DNA from 3 places in the Ensifer sp. ZNC0028 genome. Region 3 is predicted to be linked to each of the others. Evidence: predicted binding sites of a transcription regulator. Region 3 holds the regulator's gene; each other region holds the start of a gene.

Region 1 (4,181 bases), on a different contig from region 3:
CGCCGCCGGCGTTCTCTCGGGCAACCGCAACTTCGAAGGCCGTATCTCGCCGGACGTCCAGGCGAACTACCTCGCTTCGCCGCCGCTCGTCGTCGCCTACGCGCTTGCAGGTTCCGTCCAGAAGGACCTCACCAGCGAGCCGCTCGGCGAAGACAAGGACGGCAAGCCGGTCTTCCTCAAGGACATCTGGCCGACCTCCAAGGAAATCCAGGAGTTCATCTTCAAGTACGTCACCCGCGAACTCTACGCGACCAAGTACGCCGACGTGTTCAAGGGCGACGAAAACTGGCAGGCCGTTCAGGTTCCTCCGGGCCAGACCTACGCCTGGGACGACGGTTCGACCTACGTGCAGAACCCGCCCTACTTCGTCGGCATGGGCAAGTCCGGTTCGGGCATCTCCGACATCAAGGGCGCCCGCGTGCTTGGTCTCTTCGGCGACAAGATCACCACCGACCACATCTCGCCGGCCGGTTCGATCAAGGCTGCCTCGCCGGCTGGTGCCTACCTCATCGGTCATGGCGTCGGCGTTGCCGACTTCAACCAGTACGGCACGCGTCGTGGCAACCATGAGGTGATGATGCGCGGCACGTTTGCCAACATCCGCATCCGCAACCACATGCTCGGCCCGAACGGCAAGGAAGGTGGCTACACCATCCACTATCCGTCGAAGGAAGAGATGTCGATCTACGACGCTGCCATGCAGTACAAGGAAGAGGGCGTTCCGCTCGTCATCTTCGCCGGCGTCGAATACGGCAACGGCTCGTCGCGCGACTGGGCTGCCAAGGGCACCAACCTGCTCGGCGTCAAGGCCGTCATCGCGCAGTCCTTCGAGCGTATCCACCGCTCGAACCTCGTCGGCATGGGCGTCATTCCCTTCGTCTTCGAAGAAGGCACGACCTGGGAATCGCTGGGCCTCAAGGGCGATGAGATCGTCACGATCGAAAACCTCGCCAACGTCCAGCCGCGCGAAAAGCGCGTTGCCAAGGTCACCTATGGCGACGGCAGCGTGAAGGACGTGCCGCTGGTCTGCCGTATCGATACGCTCGATGAAGTGACCTACGTCAACAACGGCGGCATCCTGCAGACGGTTCTGCGCGACCTCGCTGCTTAATCGCGCGAGCGCAGACAAGACTCTTGAGCCGGGACGCCGAAAGGCGCCCCGGCTCTTTCTTTGAGGTGCAACTGCCGCGATCCGGCTGCTAGATCGCACTCACTTGCCACCTCACTCCAACGTGACTTCCCGTTGATGCAGGGGCGTCGTATGTAGTGAACTCCCCCACAAGGAGTAGGCCGACGGCCGGTAACGAAGTGACGCCATGACATCCGCAGACCGTTCTTTCATTCGTCCTGTTGCACTGGCTCTCGGGCTGCTCGCAGCCGCCAGTACCCCCGTCGGGGCGCAGGAGAAACAGGCGGTCAAGGGCGTTGTCGAGCTGTTCACCAGCCAGGGCTGTTCGTCCTGTCCGCCGGCGGATGCGGCGCTGAAGTCGCTGGTCGACGAAGGCGATGTGGTGGCGCTCGCCTATCACGTCGACTACTGGAACTATCTCGGCTGGGCCGACACGCTGGCATCGAAGGAAAACACCGAGCGGCAATATGCCTATGCGCGCATGCTCGGTCGCAACGGCGTCTACACGCCGCAGGCGATCCTGAATGGCCGCGACCATTTGAACGGCGGCAACCTGCAGGCAATCAAGACGCGGCTGGAAACGATGAAGGCGGAAGGCAAGGGGCTTGCCGTTCCCGTCGACGCCAAGATCCTCGGTGAAGAAATCCAAATCACCGTCGGCAGCGGCATCGGCAAGGCCAATGTCGTCGTCGTCTATTTCGATCGCGCCAAGATCGTGAAGATGGAAAAGGGGGAAAACAGCGGCAAGGAAGTCCCCTATTGGCATGCGGTGCGTGACATTCAGACGATCGGCATGTGGGACGGCCAGCCTGCGACCTTTACGCTGCCGGCGACGGTGCTGACCGAGCGCCCCGGAAACAGCGGCTGCGCGATCCTGCTGCAATCGATGAAGGACAAGGAAACGCCGGGCGCCATCATCGGCGCTGCGGCCGTGCTCGCCGGCCCTCAGGGCAAATTGTAGGGACGGCGAAGCGCAAGGGGTTGGTTCGGCCCGGCAGCATCGAGGGGCTGGGGCTGAGGGTTCGAAGTTACCGGACCGAACCGGCCATAACTGCGTTCGGTGAACTCCCGCAGCATGACGATCTGACCGGACATACGGTGGCAACGACTCTGTCCGTCAGCGCCCGCGAGTTTTGCGATGAATTGGGGCGCCGGTTTGACTGAAATGGGGCAGAGGCAAGAAATGACCTCACCGTCCCATGGCTTCCGGCTTGCTTTTCGGCTCGTGTCAGGCACACTGTAATCGTTCTGTCACAACAGAAGGCCGGATTGCCGATGACCGATGAGCCGGATTTGCCGCAAGGCGAGGCGCGCCATCAGCGCGAGACCACCTCGGAAGTGGTCGTCGATCTTCACGAATACAAGAACGCCAAGAACGCTCCCCCCATCACTTTCCATCGCCGCGAATTGGACCAGATCCTGTGGGTTTACGGCCGCATGGTCGGCGAAGGCGAGTGGCGGGACTATGCCATCGACCACTTGAGGGACCGCGCGGTCTTCTCAGTGTTCAAGCGTTCGGGCGAAATGCCGCTCTACCGGATCGAGAAGAACCCGAAACTGGCCGCGAAACAGGGCGCCTATAGCGTACTGAACATTCACGGCACGATCCTGAAACGCGGCCACGAGCTCGCCCAAGTGCTCAAGGTATTCGACAAGGTGCTGAGGCTGGTGGAAACCTGACCACCCGGGAAAGGGTGCGATCAAGGCGCACGCCGACGTCACAGGCGGCAACGGCACGATTTGCGTATGCGCGCTGCGAGCGCGCTTCGCCGACCGAGACCCTTCAGCAAGCGACGATCACTGGTAGAGCGTATCCGGATAGATGTCTTCCGGCGGGTCGGTCGCCTGTCCCTCGCCGAGCGCGAGTTGCATGATCGTCGTGTCGAGCCAGCGGCCGTGCTTGAAGCCGGTCGCTTTCATCGTGCCCTGGAGTTCGAAGCCGAGCGACCGGTGTACGGCGATCGAGGCCGGATGGGCACCGCCGATCACCGCGACCATCTGGCGGAAGCCGAGCTCCGTGCAACGCCGGACGAGTTCGACCAGCAGCGCCTTGCCGGCGCCCTTGCCGCGCGCTTCCGGCGCCAGGTAGATGGAATCCTCGACCAGGAAGCGATAGGCCGTGCGCGTGCGGAAACCGGATGCGTAGGCATAGCCGATGATCGTCCCGCCCTCGTCTACCGCGACCATGTAAGGGTAGCCGTTGCCGATGATCGTTTCGAACCGGGCCCGCATCTCCTTTTCGGATGGCGGGTTGATCTCGTAGGTCGCGACGCCGTGCAACACGGACTCGCGATAGATCTCGGTGATGACGGGAAGATCGGCCAGGGTGGCGTCGCGCAGGGTCAGGGACATGGCTTTAGACTTGATCCCAAGGTTTCGTCGTCCTTTCACTCCCACGGAGCCCGGACGCTTTCAAGCTGCTTCAAGAAACAAAAAAGGCGGCCGAAGCCGCCTTTTCCGTCTGCTGTTCAGACTTAGTTGTTCCGGTTGCCCATGAACTGGAGCAGGAACATGAACAGGTTGATGAAGTCGAGGTAGAGCGTCAGCGCGCCCATGATCGCCTTGCGGCCGGCAACGGTGCTGTCATCGGCTTCAAAGTACATTTCCCTGATCTTCTGCGTGTCGTAGGCGGTGAGGCCTGCGAAGATCAGCACGCCGATCACGTTGATCGCGAAGGCGAGCGCCGAAGAGCCAAGGAAGATGTTGACGATCGACGCGATGATGACGCCGAACAGACCCATGATCAGGAACGAGCCCATGCCGGACAGGTCCTTCTTCGTGGTGTAGCCGTAAAGCGACAGGGCTCCGAACGAAGCTGCGGTCACGAAGAACGTCTGAACGATGCTCTGGCCGGTGTAGATCACGAAGATCGACGACAGCGACAGGCCCATCAGGGCGGCATAGATCCAGAACGTCGTCTGCGCGGCAGAAACGCTCATGCTATTGATGCGGAAGCTCATGAAGAACACGAGTCCCAGCGGCGCCAGCATCACCACCCACTTCAGCGGGCTCGTGTAGATCGCAGCACCGAAGGCAGTCAGCTGGCCATCCG
Region 2 (4,181 bases), on a different contig from region 3:
AGAGCGTGGCGTAGCCGACCGACATCTCCGACTTGTTGCCCGTGGTCACCACCATTGAACCAAACTTGTTGGAGATCGCCATCAGGATGGTGCCGCGGGTGCGGCTCTGCAGGTTCTCCTCGGTGATGCCGGACTCCGTGCCTTCGAACGTATCGGAGAGAGCGCTGAGGAACCCTTCGACCGGCTCGGAAATCGGCACGATGTCGTAACGGCAACCAAGCGCCTCGGCGCATTCCTTGGCGTCTTTCAGCGATTCCTGCGAAGTGTAGCGGTAGGGCAGCATGACCGTGCGCACCCGCTCCTCGCCGAGCGCATCGACGGCGAGTGCCGCGCAGATGGCGGAGTCGATGCCGCCGGAAAGGCCGAGCACCACATTCTTGAAGCCGTTCTTGTTCACATAGTCGCGGAAGCCGAGCATGCAGGCGCGGTAGTCCGCTTCCTCCCGTTCCGGCAGGCGCGACTTCAGGCCGTGCTCGCAATGCCAGCCGCTGTCGCCCTTCTTCCATTCGACAATCGAGATCGCCTCCTCGAACTGGCTCATCTGGAAGGCGAGCGACTTGTCGGTGTTGAAGGCGAAGCTGGCGCCGTCGAAGACCAGTTCGTCCTGGCCACCGAGCTGGTTGGCGTAGATCATCGGCAGGCCTGTCTCGATCACCTGCTTCAGAACCACCTGATGGCGCACGTCGACCTTGCCGCGATAGTAGGGCGAGCCATTGGGCGACAGCAGGATTTCAGCACCGCTTTCGGCCAGCGTCTCGCAGACGCCGAGATCGCCCCAGATGTCTTCGCAGATTGGAATGCCGATGCGCACGCCGCGGAAATTGACCGGCCCCGGCATCTCGCCCGGATCGAACACGCGCTTCTCGTCGAACTCGCCGTAGTTCGGTAGGTCGACCTTGTCGCGGACCGCGATCACCTTGCCGTCGTCGAGCACGGCTATCGAATTGTGCCGGCCGGTCTTTGCCAGCCGCGGAAAGCCGATAATGACGCCCGGACCGCCATCCGCCGTCTCGGCAGCGAGCTTTTCGACGGCCTGGAGACACGCCTTCAGAAAGGCTGGCTTCAGAACGAGGTCTTCCGGCGGATAGCCGGAAATGAACAGCTCCGTCAAAAGCAGGAGATCGGCGCCCTGGCGCGCCGCGTCGGCGCGCGCCTCACGCGCCTTGGCCAGGTTTCCGGCGATGTCGCCCACGGTCGGATTGAGCTGGGCAATGGCGATGCGAAGGAGCGAAGGGGCGTTTTTATGGGCGGTCATGAGCGGGCCTGTCGGTCTGTCCTGAACGATTGCAGCTGACTTTCGCAATGTTCTTTAGCGCAATCTGCGGGAAAATACCCACAGGCAATCGCAGCGACGAGAAAAAAACCGAAAAATTCTGTTTTTCCCGGTCCTTATACTGGGCTGTTCGCGCTGCTTCACGCCACGAAAAGCCACCCTCCATTCCCGTTAAGAAACCATTCATCCCCTGTTCAAAATGACGGGCGTATGACAGTTACACGACGCATTTATGAAATTGGAGAATATGTTGGCCAGTATCGATTCCGCGGTTGCGAGAGGCTCACGTGTCTATGTCGATAGGCCGGGCTTCGCCACACGGCACGCCAAGACGCTCGCGGCCACCCGCAGCGCATTCTTCTCCCTCTTCGTCGCAGCCGTTCTGGTGTTCCTCGTCGAACTGATCGTGCGTCAGTCGCTTGCCGATAGCATCGCCTACATGCTCGATCCGACGCGCCCGGCGCTGACGACCGTTGGCGCCTTCTTCCTGATCCTACTCGCTGTCGACGGCATTTTCGGTCGCGAACACAAGTCGGCCGTGGTGATTGCGCCGCTTGCCATCATCCCCGCCGTCGTCTGCCAGCAGAAGCAGGTCTTCCTGTCCGACCCGCTCTATCCGACCGATTTCCTGTTCGGTCGCCAGATCATGGAACTGATGCCGGTTCTGGTGAAGGACCGTCCGTGGACGGCCGTCGGCATCGCTGTCGGCCTGGTCGTCGCCGTCGTTGGCATCGCTCTCCTGCTGCGTTTTGCCTGGCGCACCTTCCCGAAGCTGACGACCCGCGAGCGCATCGCCCGCCTCGCCTTCGCGCTGCCGCTGCTCGTCGCCTTCTGGAACATCATGGATTACAACCAGTTCTCCTGGATCCGTGATCGCCTCAAGGTCATCCCGATCATGTGGGACCAGACCGAGAACTATAAGCACAACGGCTTTGCGCTCGCCTTTGCCATCAACCTGCCGATGGCCAATGTCAGCGCGCCCGCCGGTTACATGGCCGACGCGATCGACCGCATCCCGGTGAAGCCGCTCCCCGCCGGCACCTCGCACCGCGGCAAGCCCGACGTCATCGTGCTGATGAGCGAATCCTTCTGGGATCCGACCCGCCTGCCGAACGTCAAGCTGTCGCCAGATCCGATGCCGACGATCCGCGAAATGCAGTCGGGCAACGTCTTTTCGCCGGAGTTCGGCGGCATGACCGCCAATGTCGAGTTCGAGGCGCTGACCGGCTTCTCCAACGCGTTCCTGCCCTATGGCAGCATCCCCTACCAGCAGTACATCCGCAATCCGATCCCGTCGCTTGCCACCTTCTTCCGCGGCGAAGGTTATGTCTCGCGCGCCATCCATCCGTTCCAGAGCTGGTTCTGGAACCGCACCGCCGTCTACAAGGCCTTCGGCTTCGACATGTTCAAGTCGGAAGAGAACATGCCGCCGATGCAGAAGCGCGGCATCTTCGCCTCGGACGAGTCGTTGACCAACGAAATCATCCACCAGGCGGATGCGATGGACGATCCGTTCTTCTTTTTCGCCGTCACGCTGCAGGGCCATGGTCCCTATGAGGCGAACCGCTATGCGAAGAACACCATCAAGGTCGAAGGCGACCTGCCGGAAGCCGACCGGCAGGTGCTGGAAACCTACGCTCAAGGCATCAAGGAAGCTGACGAAAGCCTGAAGAAGCTGATGGAGTGGGCGAAGAACCGTGACCGCGAAACGATCATCGTACTCTTCGGCGACCACCTGCCGCCGCTCAACACCGTCTATACCAGCACCGGTTTCATGAAGGGCGTGACGGCGGAACGCAAGGGTTCGAAGGAGCAGATGAAGGCGCAACATGAAACGCCGCTCGTCGTCTGGTCGAACAAGACCGGTCCGAAGAAGAACGTCGGCACCATCAGCCCGGCCTTCCTCTCCTACCAGATCCTCAAGCAGTCCGGTTACGAGCACCCCTACTACACCGGTTTCCTCGGCAAGGTGTACGACCAGTACCGCGTGGTCGACCGCTACATGCTGATCCGCAAGAATGGCAAGGAAGTCGCCGAATGGTCGCGCCAGCCGAAGGTGCCGGCACTGCTGCGTGACTACCGCTTCCTGCAGCACGACATGATGTTCGGCGACCGCTTCTCGACCGACCGGTTCTTCAAGTCGCACGCGGACCTGTTCGCAAGCGCTGCCGAAACCCACTGACACAAGAAGCCGGACGGGTCGCACCCGGTCCGGCTTCGCGCCTTCGGCCATGGCGGTATTGGCTGGCGCCTGAATTCCCCCACGCCTTAAGCTTTTGATGGTTCGCACGCGGGCAAAGCAAAACCGCTGCGGACTTTTGCGCGACATGCCCTAGATTTCATCCGGCCAACACCGGAGATCCCCATGCCGCATTTCAACGACATTTCGAAACAGCTTTTCGGCAAGCCGATCAGCGAGCTTGGCGAGATCGAGGCCCGCATCCTCGCCCACGCCCGCGATCGCCGCACGCTTTCGACGGATTCCCACGCGGCGTTTACGGCCGGGCTCTCCTTCGGCGACAGGCTCGCGGACAATATCGCCCGGGTCGGCGGCTCATGGAGCTTCATCATCGGCTTCTGCGGCTTTCTCGTCTGCTGGGTTCTGGTCAATTCGGTGCTGCTCATCACCGGAGCGTTCGATCCCTACCCCTACATCTTCCTCAACCTGGTGCTTTCGATGCTCGCCGCGCTGCAGGCGCCGGTCATCATGATGTCGCAGAACCGCCAGGCCGAACGCGACCGCTTCGCCGCGTCGAAGGATTACGAAGTCAATCTCAAATCGGAGGTCGAGTTGATCGCGCTGCATCACAAGGTCGACGACGTGCTGCTGCGCGAGATCTCCGAGCTGCGCGCCGACCTGGCGGCGCTCAACCGTCAGCTCGAACATTACCGCGCGCCGCCCGCACAG
Region 3 (4,181 bases):
CGACTTTGACGAGGTGGTCGAGACCAGCCTGCAGAAGGCCGGTCTGTGGAACGAGGTAAAGGATCGTCTGCAGGAGCCGGGCACTGGCCTTTCCGGTGGTCAGCAGCAGCGCCTCTGCATCGCCCGTGCCGTCGCCGTCAGCCCGGAAGTGATCCTGATGGACGAGCCCTGTTCGGCGCTCGACCCGATTGCGACCGCCAAGGTCGAGGAACTCATCCACGAACTGCGCACGAACTTCACGATTGTCATCGTGACCCATTCGATGCAGCAGGCCGCCCGCGTTTCGCAGCGCACCGCAATGTTCCACCTCGGCAATCTCGTCGAGGAGAACGACACCGACAAGATGTTCACCAATCCGGATGACCAGCGCACCCAGGATTACATCATGGGCCGCTTCGGCTGAGGCCGCATAAGGCTGCAACAGTAACTGCAAAGCGCCCGTAAGGATCGACGATCATGTCCATGCATATCATGTCCGCCTATGACGAAGAACTGAAGTACCTGACGCGCCGCATCTCGGAGATGGGCGGTCTCGCCGAGCAGATGGTCGCTGAATCCGTTCGCGCGCTGGTCAATTCCGACCTCGCTCTCGCGCAGAAGGTGATCTCGGACGACACCGTTCTCGACGACGCCGAGCGCCAGATCGGCGAGAAGGCGATCGTCACCATCGCCAAGCGCCAGCCGGTCGCCGCCGACCTGCGCGAGATCATGGGGTCGATCCGCATCGCCTCCGATCTGGAGCGCGTCGGCGATCTCGGCAAGAACACCGCCAAGCGCGTGATCGCGGTCGCCGGATCCGGCATTCCGCGCAAGCTCGCCCGCGGCCTGGAGCACCTGGCAGAGCTGGCTCTCGTCCAGCTCAAGGAAGTGCTCGACGTGTACGCCTCGCGCTCGCCGGAGAAGGCCAACAGCATCCGCGAGCGCGACGAGGAGATCGATGCGATCTACACCTCGCTGTTCCGCGAACTGCTGACCTACATGATGGAAGATCCGCGCAACATCACGCCCTGCACGCATCTTCTGTTCTGCGCCAAGAACATCGAGCGCATCGGCGACCACGCGACCAACATCGCCGAGACGATCTATTACATGGCGACGGGTGCCCAGCCGGAAGGCGAGCGCCCGAAGGATGACACCACGTCGACGCTGGGCTCGGTCAACGACTGAGCGCCGAGCGCGCCGTAAGCATGCATGCCCTTTGAAATCTGATCCGGTCGCGGCTTCGGTCGCGGCCCCGAATTCCTGTATCTGAAGCACGCGGTTTTCGCCCCGCCTTTGAAATTGGCGGACGTGCTCCAGATTTAGAGTGTCTGAGCGCCGGCCGGGCCGATGAGCCCAAGGGTCGCCCGCGGTAAGGAGACGTTACCTGATGTTGCCAAAAATCGCCGTAGTCGAAGACGAAGAGGCGCTGAGCGTTCTGCTGCGTTACAATCTGGAAGCCGAGGGCTTCGACGTCGACACGATCCTGAGGGGCGACGAGGCGGAGATCCGGCTTCAGGAGCGGCTGCCCGACCTGCTCATCCTCGACTGGATGCTGCCCGGTGTTTCCGGCATCGAGCTTTGCCGCCGGCTGCGCCAGCGCCCGGAGACGGAGCGCCTGCCGATCATCATGCTGACGGCGCGCGGCGAGGAAAGCGAGCGCGTCCGGGGGTTGGCGACCGGCGCCGACGACTATGTGGTCAAGCCATTCTCCACGCCGGAGCTGATGGCGCGCGTCAAGGCGATGCTGCGCCGGGCAAAGCCCGAGGTCCTGTCGACGCTGCTTCGCTGCGGCGACATCGAACTCGACCGCGAGACCCATCGCGTTCACCGCCGCAGCCGCGAAGTGCGCCTCGGCCCGACCGAGTTTCGTCTTCTGGAGTTCTTGATGTCCTCGCCGGGCCGCGTCTTCTCGCGCTCGCAGCTTCTGGATGGCGTCTGGGGCCATGACATCTATGTCGACGAACGCACCGTCGACGTGCATGTCGGTCGCCTGCGCAAGGCTCTGAATTTCTCGAACATGCCCGACGTCATCCGCACCGTTCGCGGCGCTGGCTATTCGCTCGAAAGCTGACAGATCCGGAAATCTCCAACAAAAAAGGGGCCGATCGGCCCCTTTTTTATTGATGCTGTCCGGCTTCTTAGCGGGCCCTGCGGCGCTCGCCCGACGGCTGGTAGGCCAGCCGCGCATGGAAGGTGCAGTAAGGCGACGATTCCGGGGAATCGTTGCCGCAGAAGTGAAACTCTTCCTTCAGCGGGTCGCCGATCGGCCACTTGCAGGTGCGCTCGGTGAGCTGGGTCAGCTCGAGGCGGCGCGACATCGGCACGACAACGTCGGTCCGGGTGCTGAAATCCTGCTCGGCAACGAGATCGACTTCGATTTCTTCCTTGAGAACGACAGCGCCGGCCGTGCGTGCAACCGGGCGGGCCGAAACGCGCGAAGCGTAGTTCGGCGCACGCGGTGCCGAGGTCGGGCGCTTCGGACGGGCCGCCGTCGTGGTGCTACCGCCGGCCTTGGCGCGACCTGGCAGGCTCAGGCGGTGAACCTTGCCGATGACAGCGTTACGGCTGACGCCGCCGAGCTGTGCCGCGATCTGGCTCGCGCTCAGGCCCTCGGACCAAAGCTTCTTCAGTTTCTCCACCCGCTCGTCAGTCCAGTTCATTTCTGCACTCTCCGTTCTCAGCGTTGGGGATGGCAGAATCCCTCACCGCACCCCGGCTGAACCCCGGGGTTGCAAACGCGATAACTCTTTTGGTGACTAGGTCCGCCGCATGCGTCTAGTAATTGAATGTTAACGTACTGACCGCTGGACTCTGTGGCAAGAGTCCCGGGAATCAGGCCGAATCGATTTCGTAGTTTTCCCCAACTTGCTCGGCCGGCGTTGCAATTTTGGCAAGCCCTCCCGGACGATTTTTCTGCTGCCAGGAATCGACCCTTCATGTTGCGCTGCAAGGCTTGGTTTTGTTGACATTGCAGCGCGAAATGGGAATAGTGCCTGCGCCGCCGAAAGGCGGCATTTTTGATTTTTATCGGCCCGCGTGAGGCGCGGGATCGATGTCGATCTGGAGTGAAGGAGAGCCTCGCATGACTGCAACAACGCCGCTTTACGATACCTACATGCGCGCGCCGTTGCGTTTCGAGCGAGGAGAGGGCGCCTGGCTGATCGCTGAAGACGGGACGCGTTATCTCGATTTCGGCGCCGGTGTTGCCGTGAATTCGCTTGGCCACGCGCATCCCCACCTCGTCGAAGCGCTGAAGGCGCAGGCCGACAAGGTTTGGCACCTGTCCAACCTCTATGAGATTGCGGGCCAGGAAAGCCTCGGTCGCCGGCTGACCGCAGTCACCTTTGCCGACAAGGTGTTCTTCACCAATTCCGGCGCAGAGGCGCTGGAATGCGCCATCAAGACGGCACGGCGTTACCACTTCTCCAAGGGTCACCCGGAGAAATTCCACGTCATCACCTTCGAGGGGGCTTTCCACGGCCGCACGATCGCGACGATCGCCGCCGGCGGTCAGCAGAAATACATCGAAGGTTTCGGTCCGAAAGCGCCGGGCTTCTACCAGGTCCCGTTCGGCGACATCGCTGCCGTCAAGAATGCGATCACCGAGGAAACCGCAGCGATCCTGATCGAGCCGATCCAGGGCGAGGGCGGTATCCGCCCGGCGACCAAGGAGTTCATGCAGGAACTGCGCGCGCTTTGCGACGAGTTCGGCCTGCTCCTGATCCTGGACGAGGTTCAGACCGGCGTCGGCCGTACCGGCAAGCTGTTTGCCTATGAATGGGCCGACATCCGCCCGGATATCATGGCGGTCGCCAAGGGCATCGGCGGGGGCTTCCCGTTCGGCGCGTGCCTGGCGACCGAGGAAGCCGCATCTGGCATGGTGGCGGGCACGCACGGCTCCACCTATGGCGGCAATCCGCTGGCCATGGCCGTCGGCAATGCCGTGCTCGACGTCGTTCTGGCCGACGGGTTCCTCACGCATGTGCGCGATGTCGCGCTGGTCTTCCGCCAGGGTCTTGCGTCGCTCAAGGACCGTTTCCCTGATGTCATCGAGGAGATCCGAGGCGACGGTCTGATGCTGGGCATCAAGGTGAAGGGCCCTTCGGCCGATCTGCTGAAGGAAATTCGCGCGGAGAAGCTTCTGGCTGTGCCGGCCGGCGAAAACGTACTGCGTTTGCTGCCGCCGCTGACGATCACGG

Evidence for each region. Region 3 encodes PhoB, which activates phosphate uptake and scavenging genes when phosphate is short. Its sites were predicted from a motif close to TGTCATNNANCTGTCAT; they were not measured.
Region 1: the regulator PhoB is predicted to act here: its motif matches at 2,368-2,384, upstream of L981_RS24280 (DUF2794 domain-containing protein).
Region 2: the regulator PhoB is predicted to act here: its motif matches at 1,473-1,489, upstream of L981_RS13040 (LTA synthase family protein).

The regions. Positions count from the first base shown of each region.
Region 1 covers NZ_JTLA01000104.1:42,404-46,584, reverse strand. Annotated here, with positions in the region: gene acnA (aconitate hydratase AcnA) at 1-1,111, shown strand, start outside; gene L981_RS24285 (thioredoxin family protein) at 1,317-2,090, shown strand; gene L981_RS24280 (DUF2794 domain-containing protein) at 2,405-2,809, shown strand; gene L981_RS24275 (GNAT family N-acetyltransferase) at 2,927-3,481, opposite strand; gene L981_RS24270 (Bax inhibitor-1/YccA family protein) at 3,604-4,181, opposite strand, start outside.
Region 2 covers NZ_JTLA01000053.1:2,450-6,630, forward strand. Annotated here, with positions in the region: gene L981_RS13035 (NAD+ synthase) at 1-1,255, opposite strand, end outside; gene L981_RS13040 (LTA synthase family protein) at 1,524-3,455, shown strand; gene L981_RS13045 (DUF1003 domain-containing protein) at 3,639-4,181, shown strand, end outside.
Region 3 covers NZ_JTLA01000105.1:7,998-12,178, forward strand. Annotated here, with positions in the region: gene pstB (phosphate ABC transporter ATP-binding protein PstB) at 1-403, shown strand, start outside; gene phoU (phosphate signaling complex protein PhoU) at 454-1,167, shown strand; gene phoB (phosphate regulon transcriptional regulator PhoB) at 1,370-2,053, shown strand; gene L981_RS24360 (GcrA family cell cycle regulator) at 2,121-2,642, opposite strand; gene L981_RS24365 (aspartate aminotransferase family protein) at 3,065-4,181, shown strand, end outside.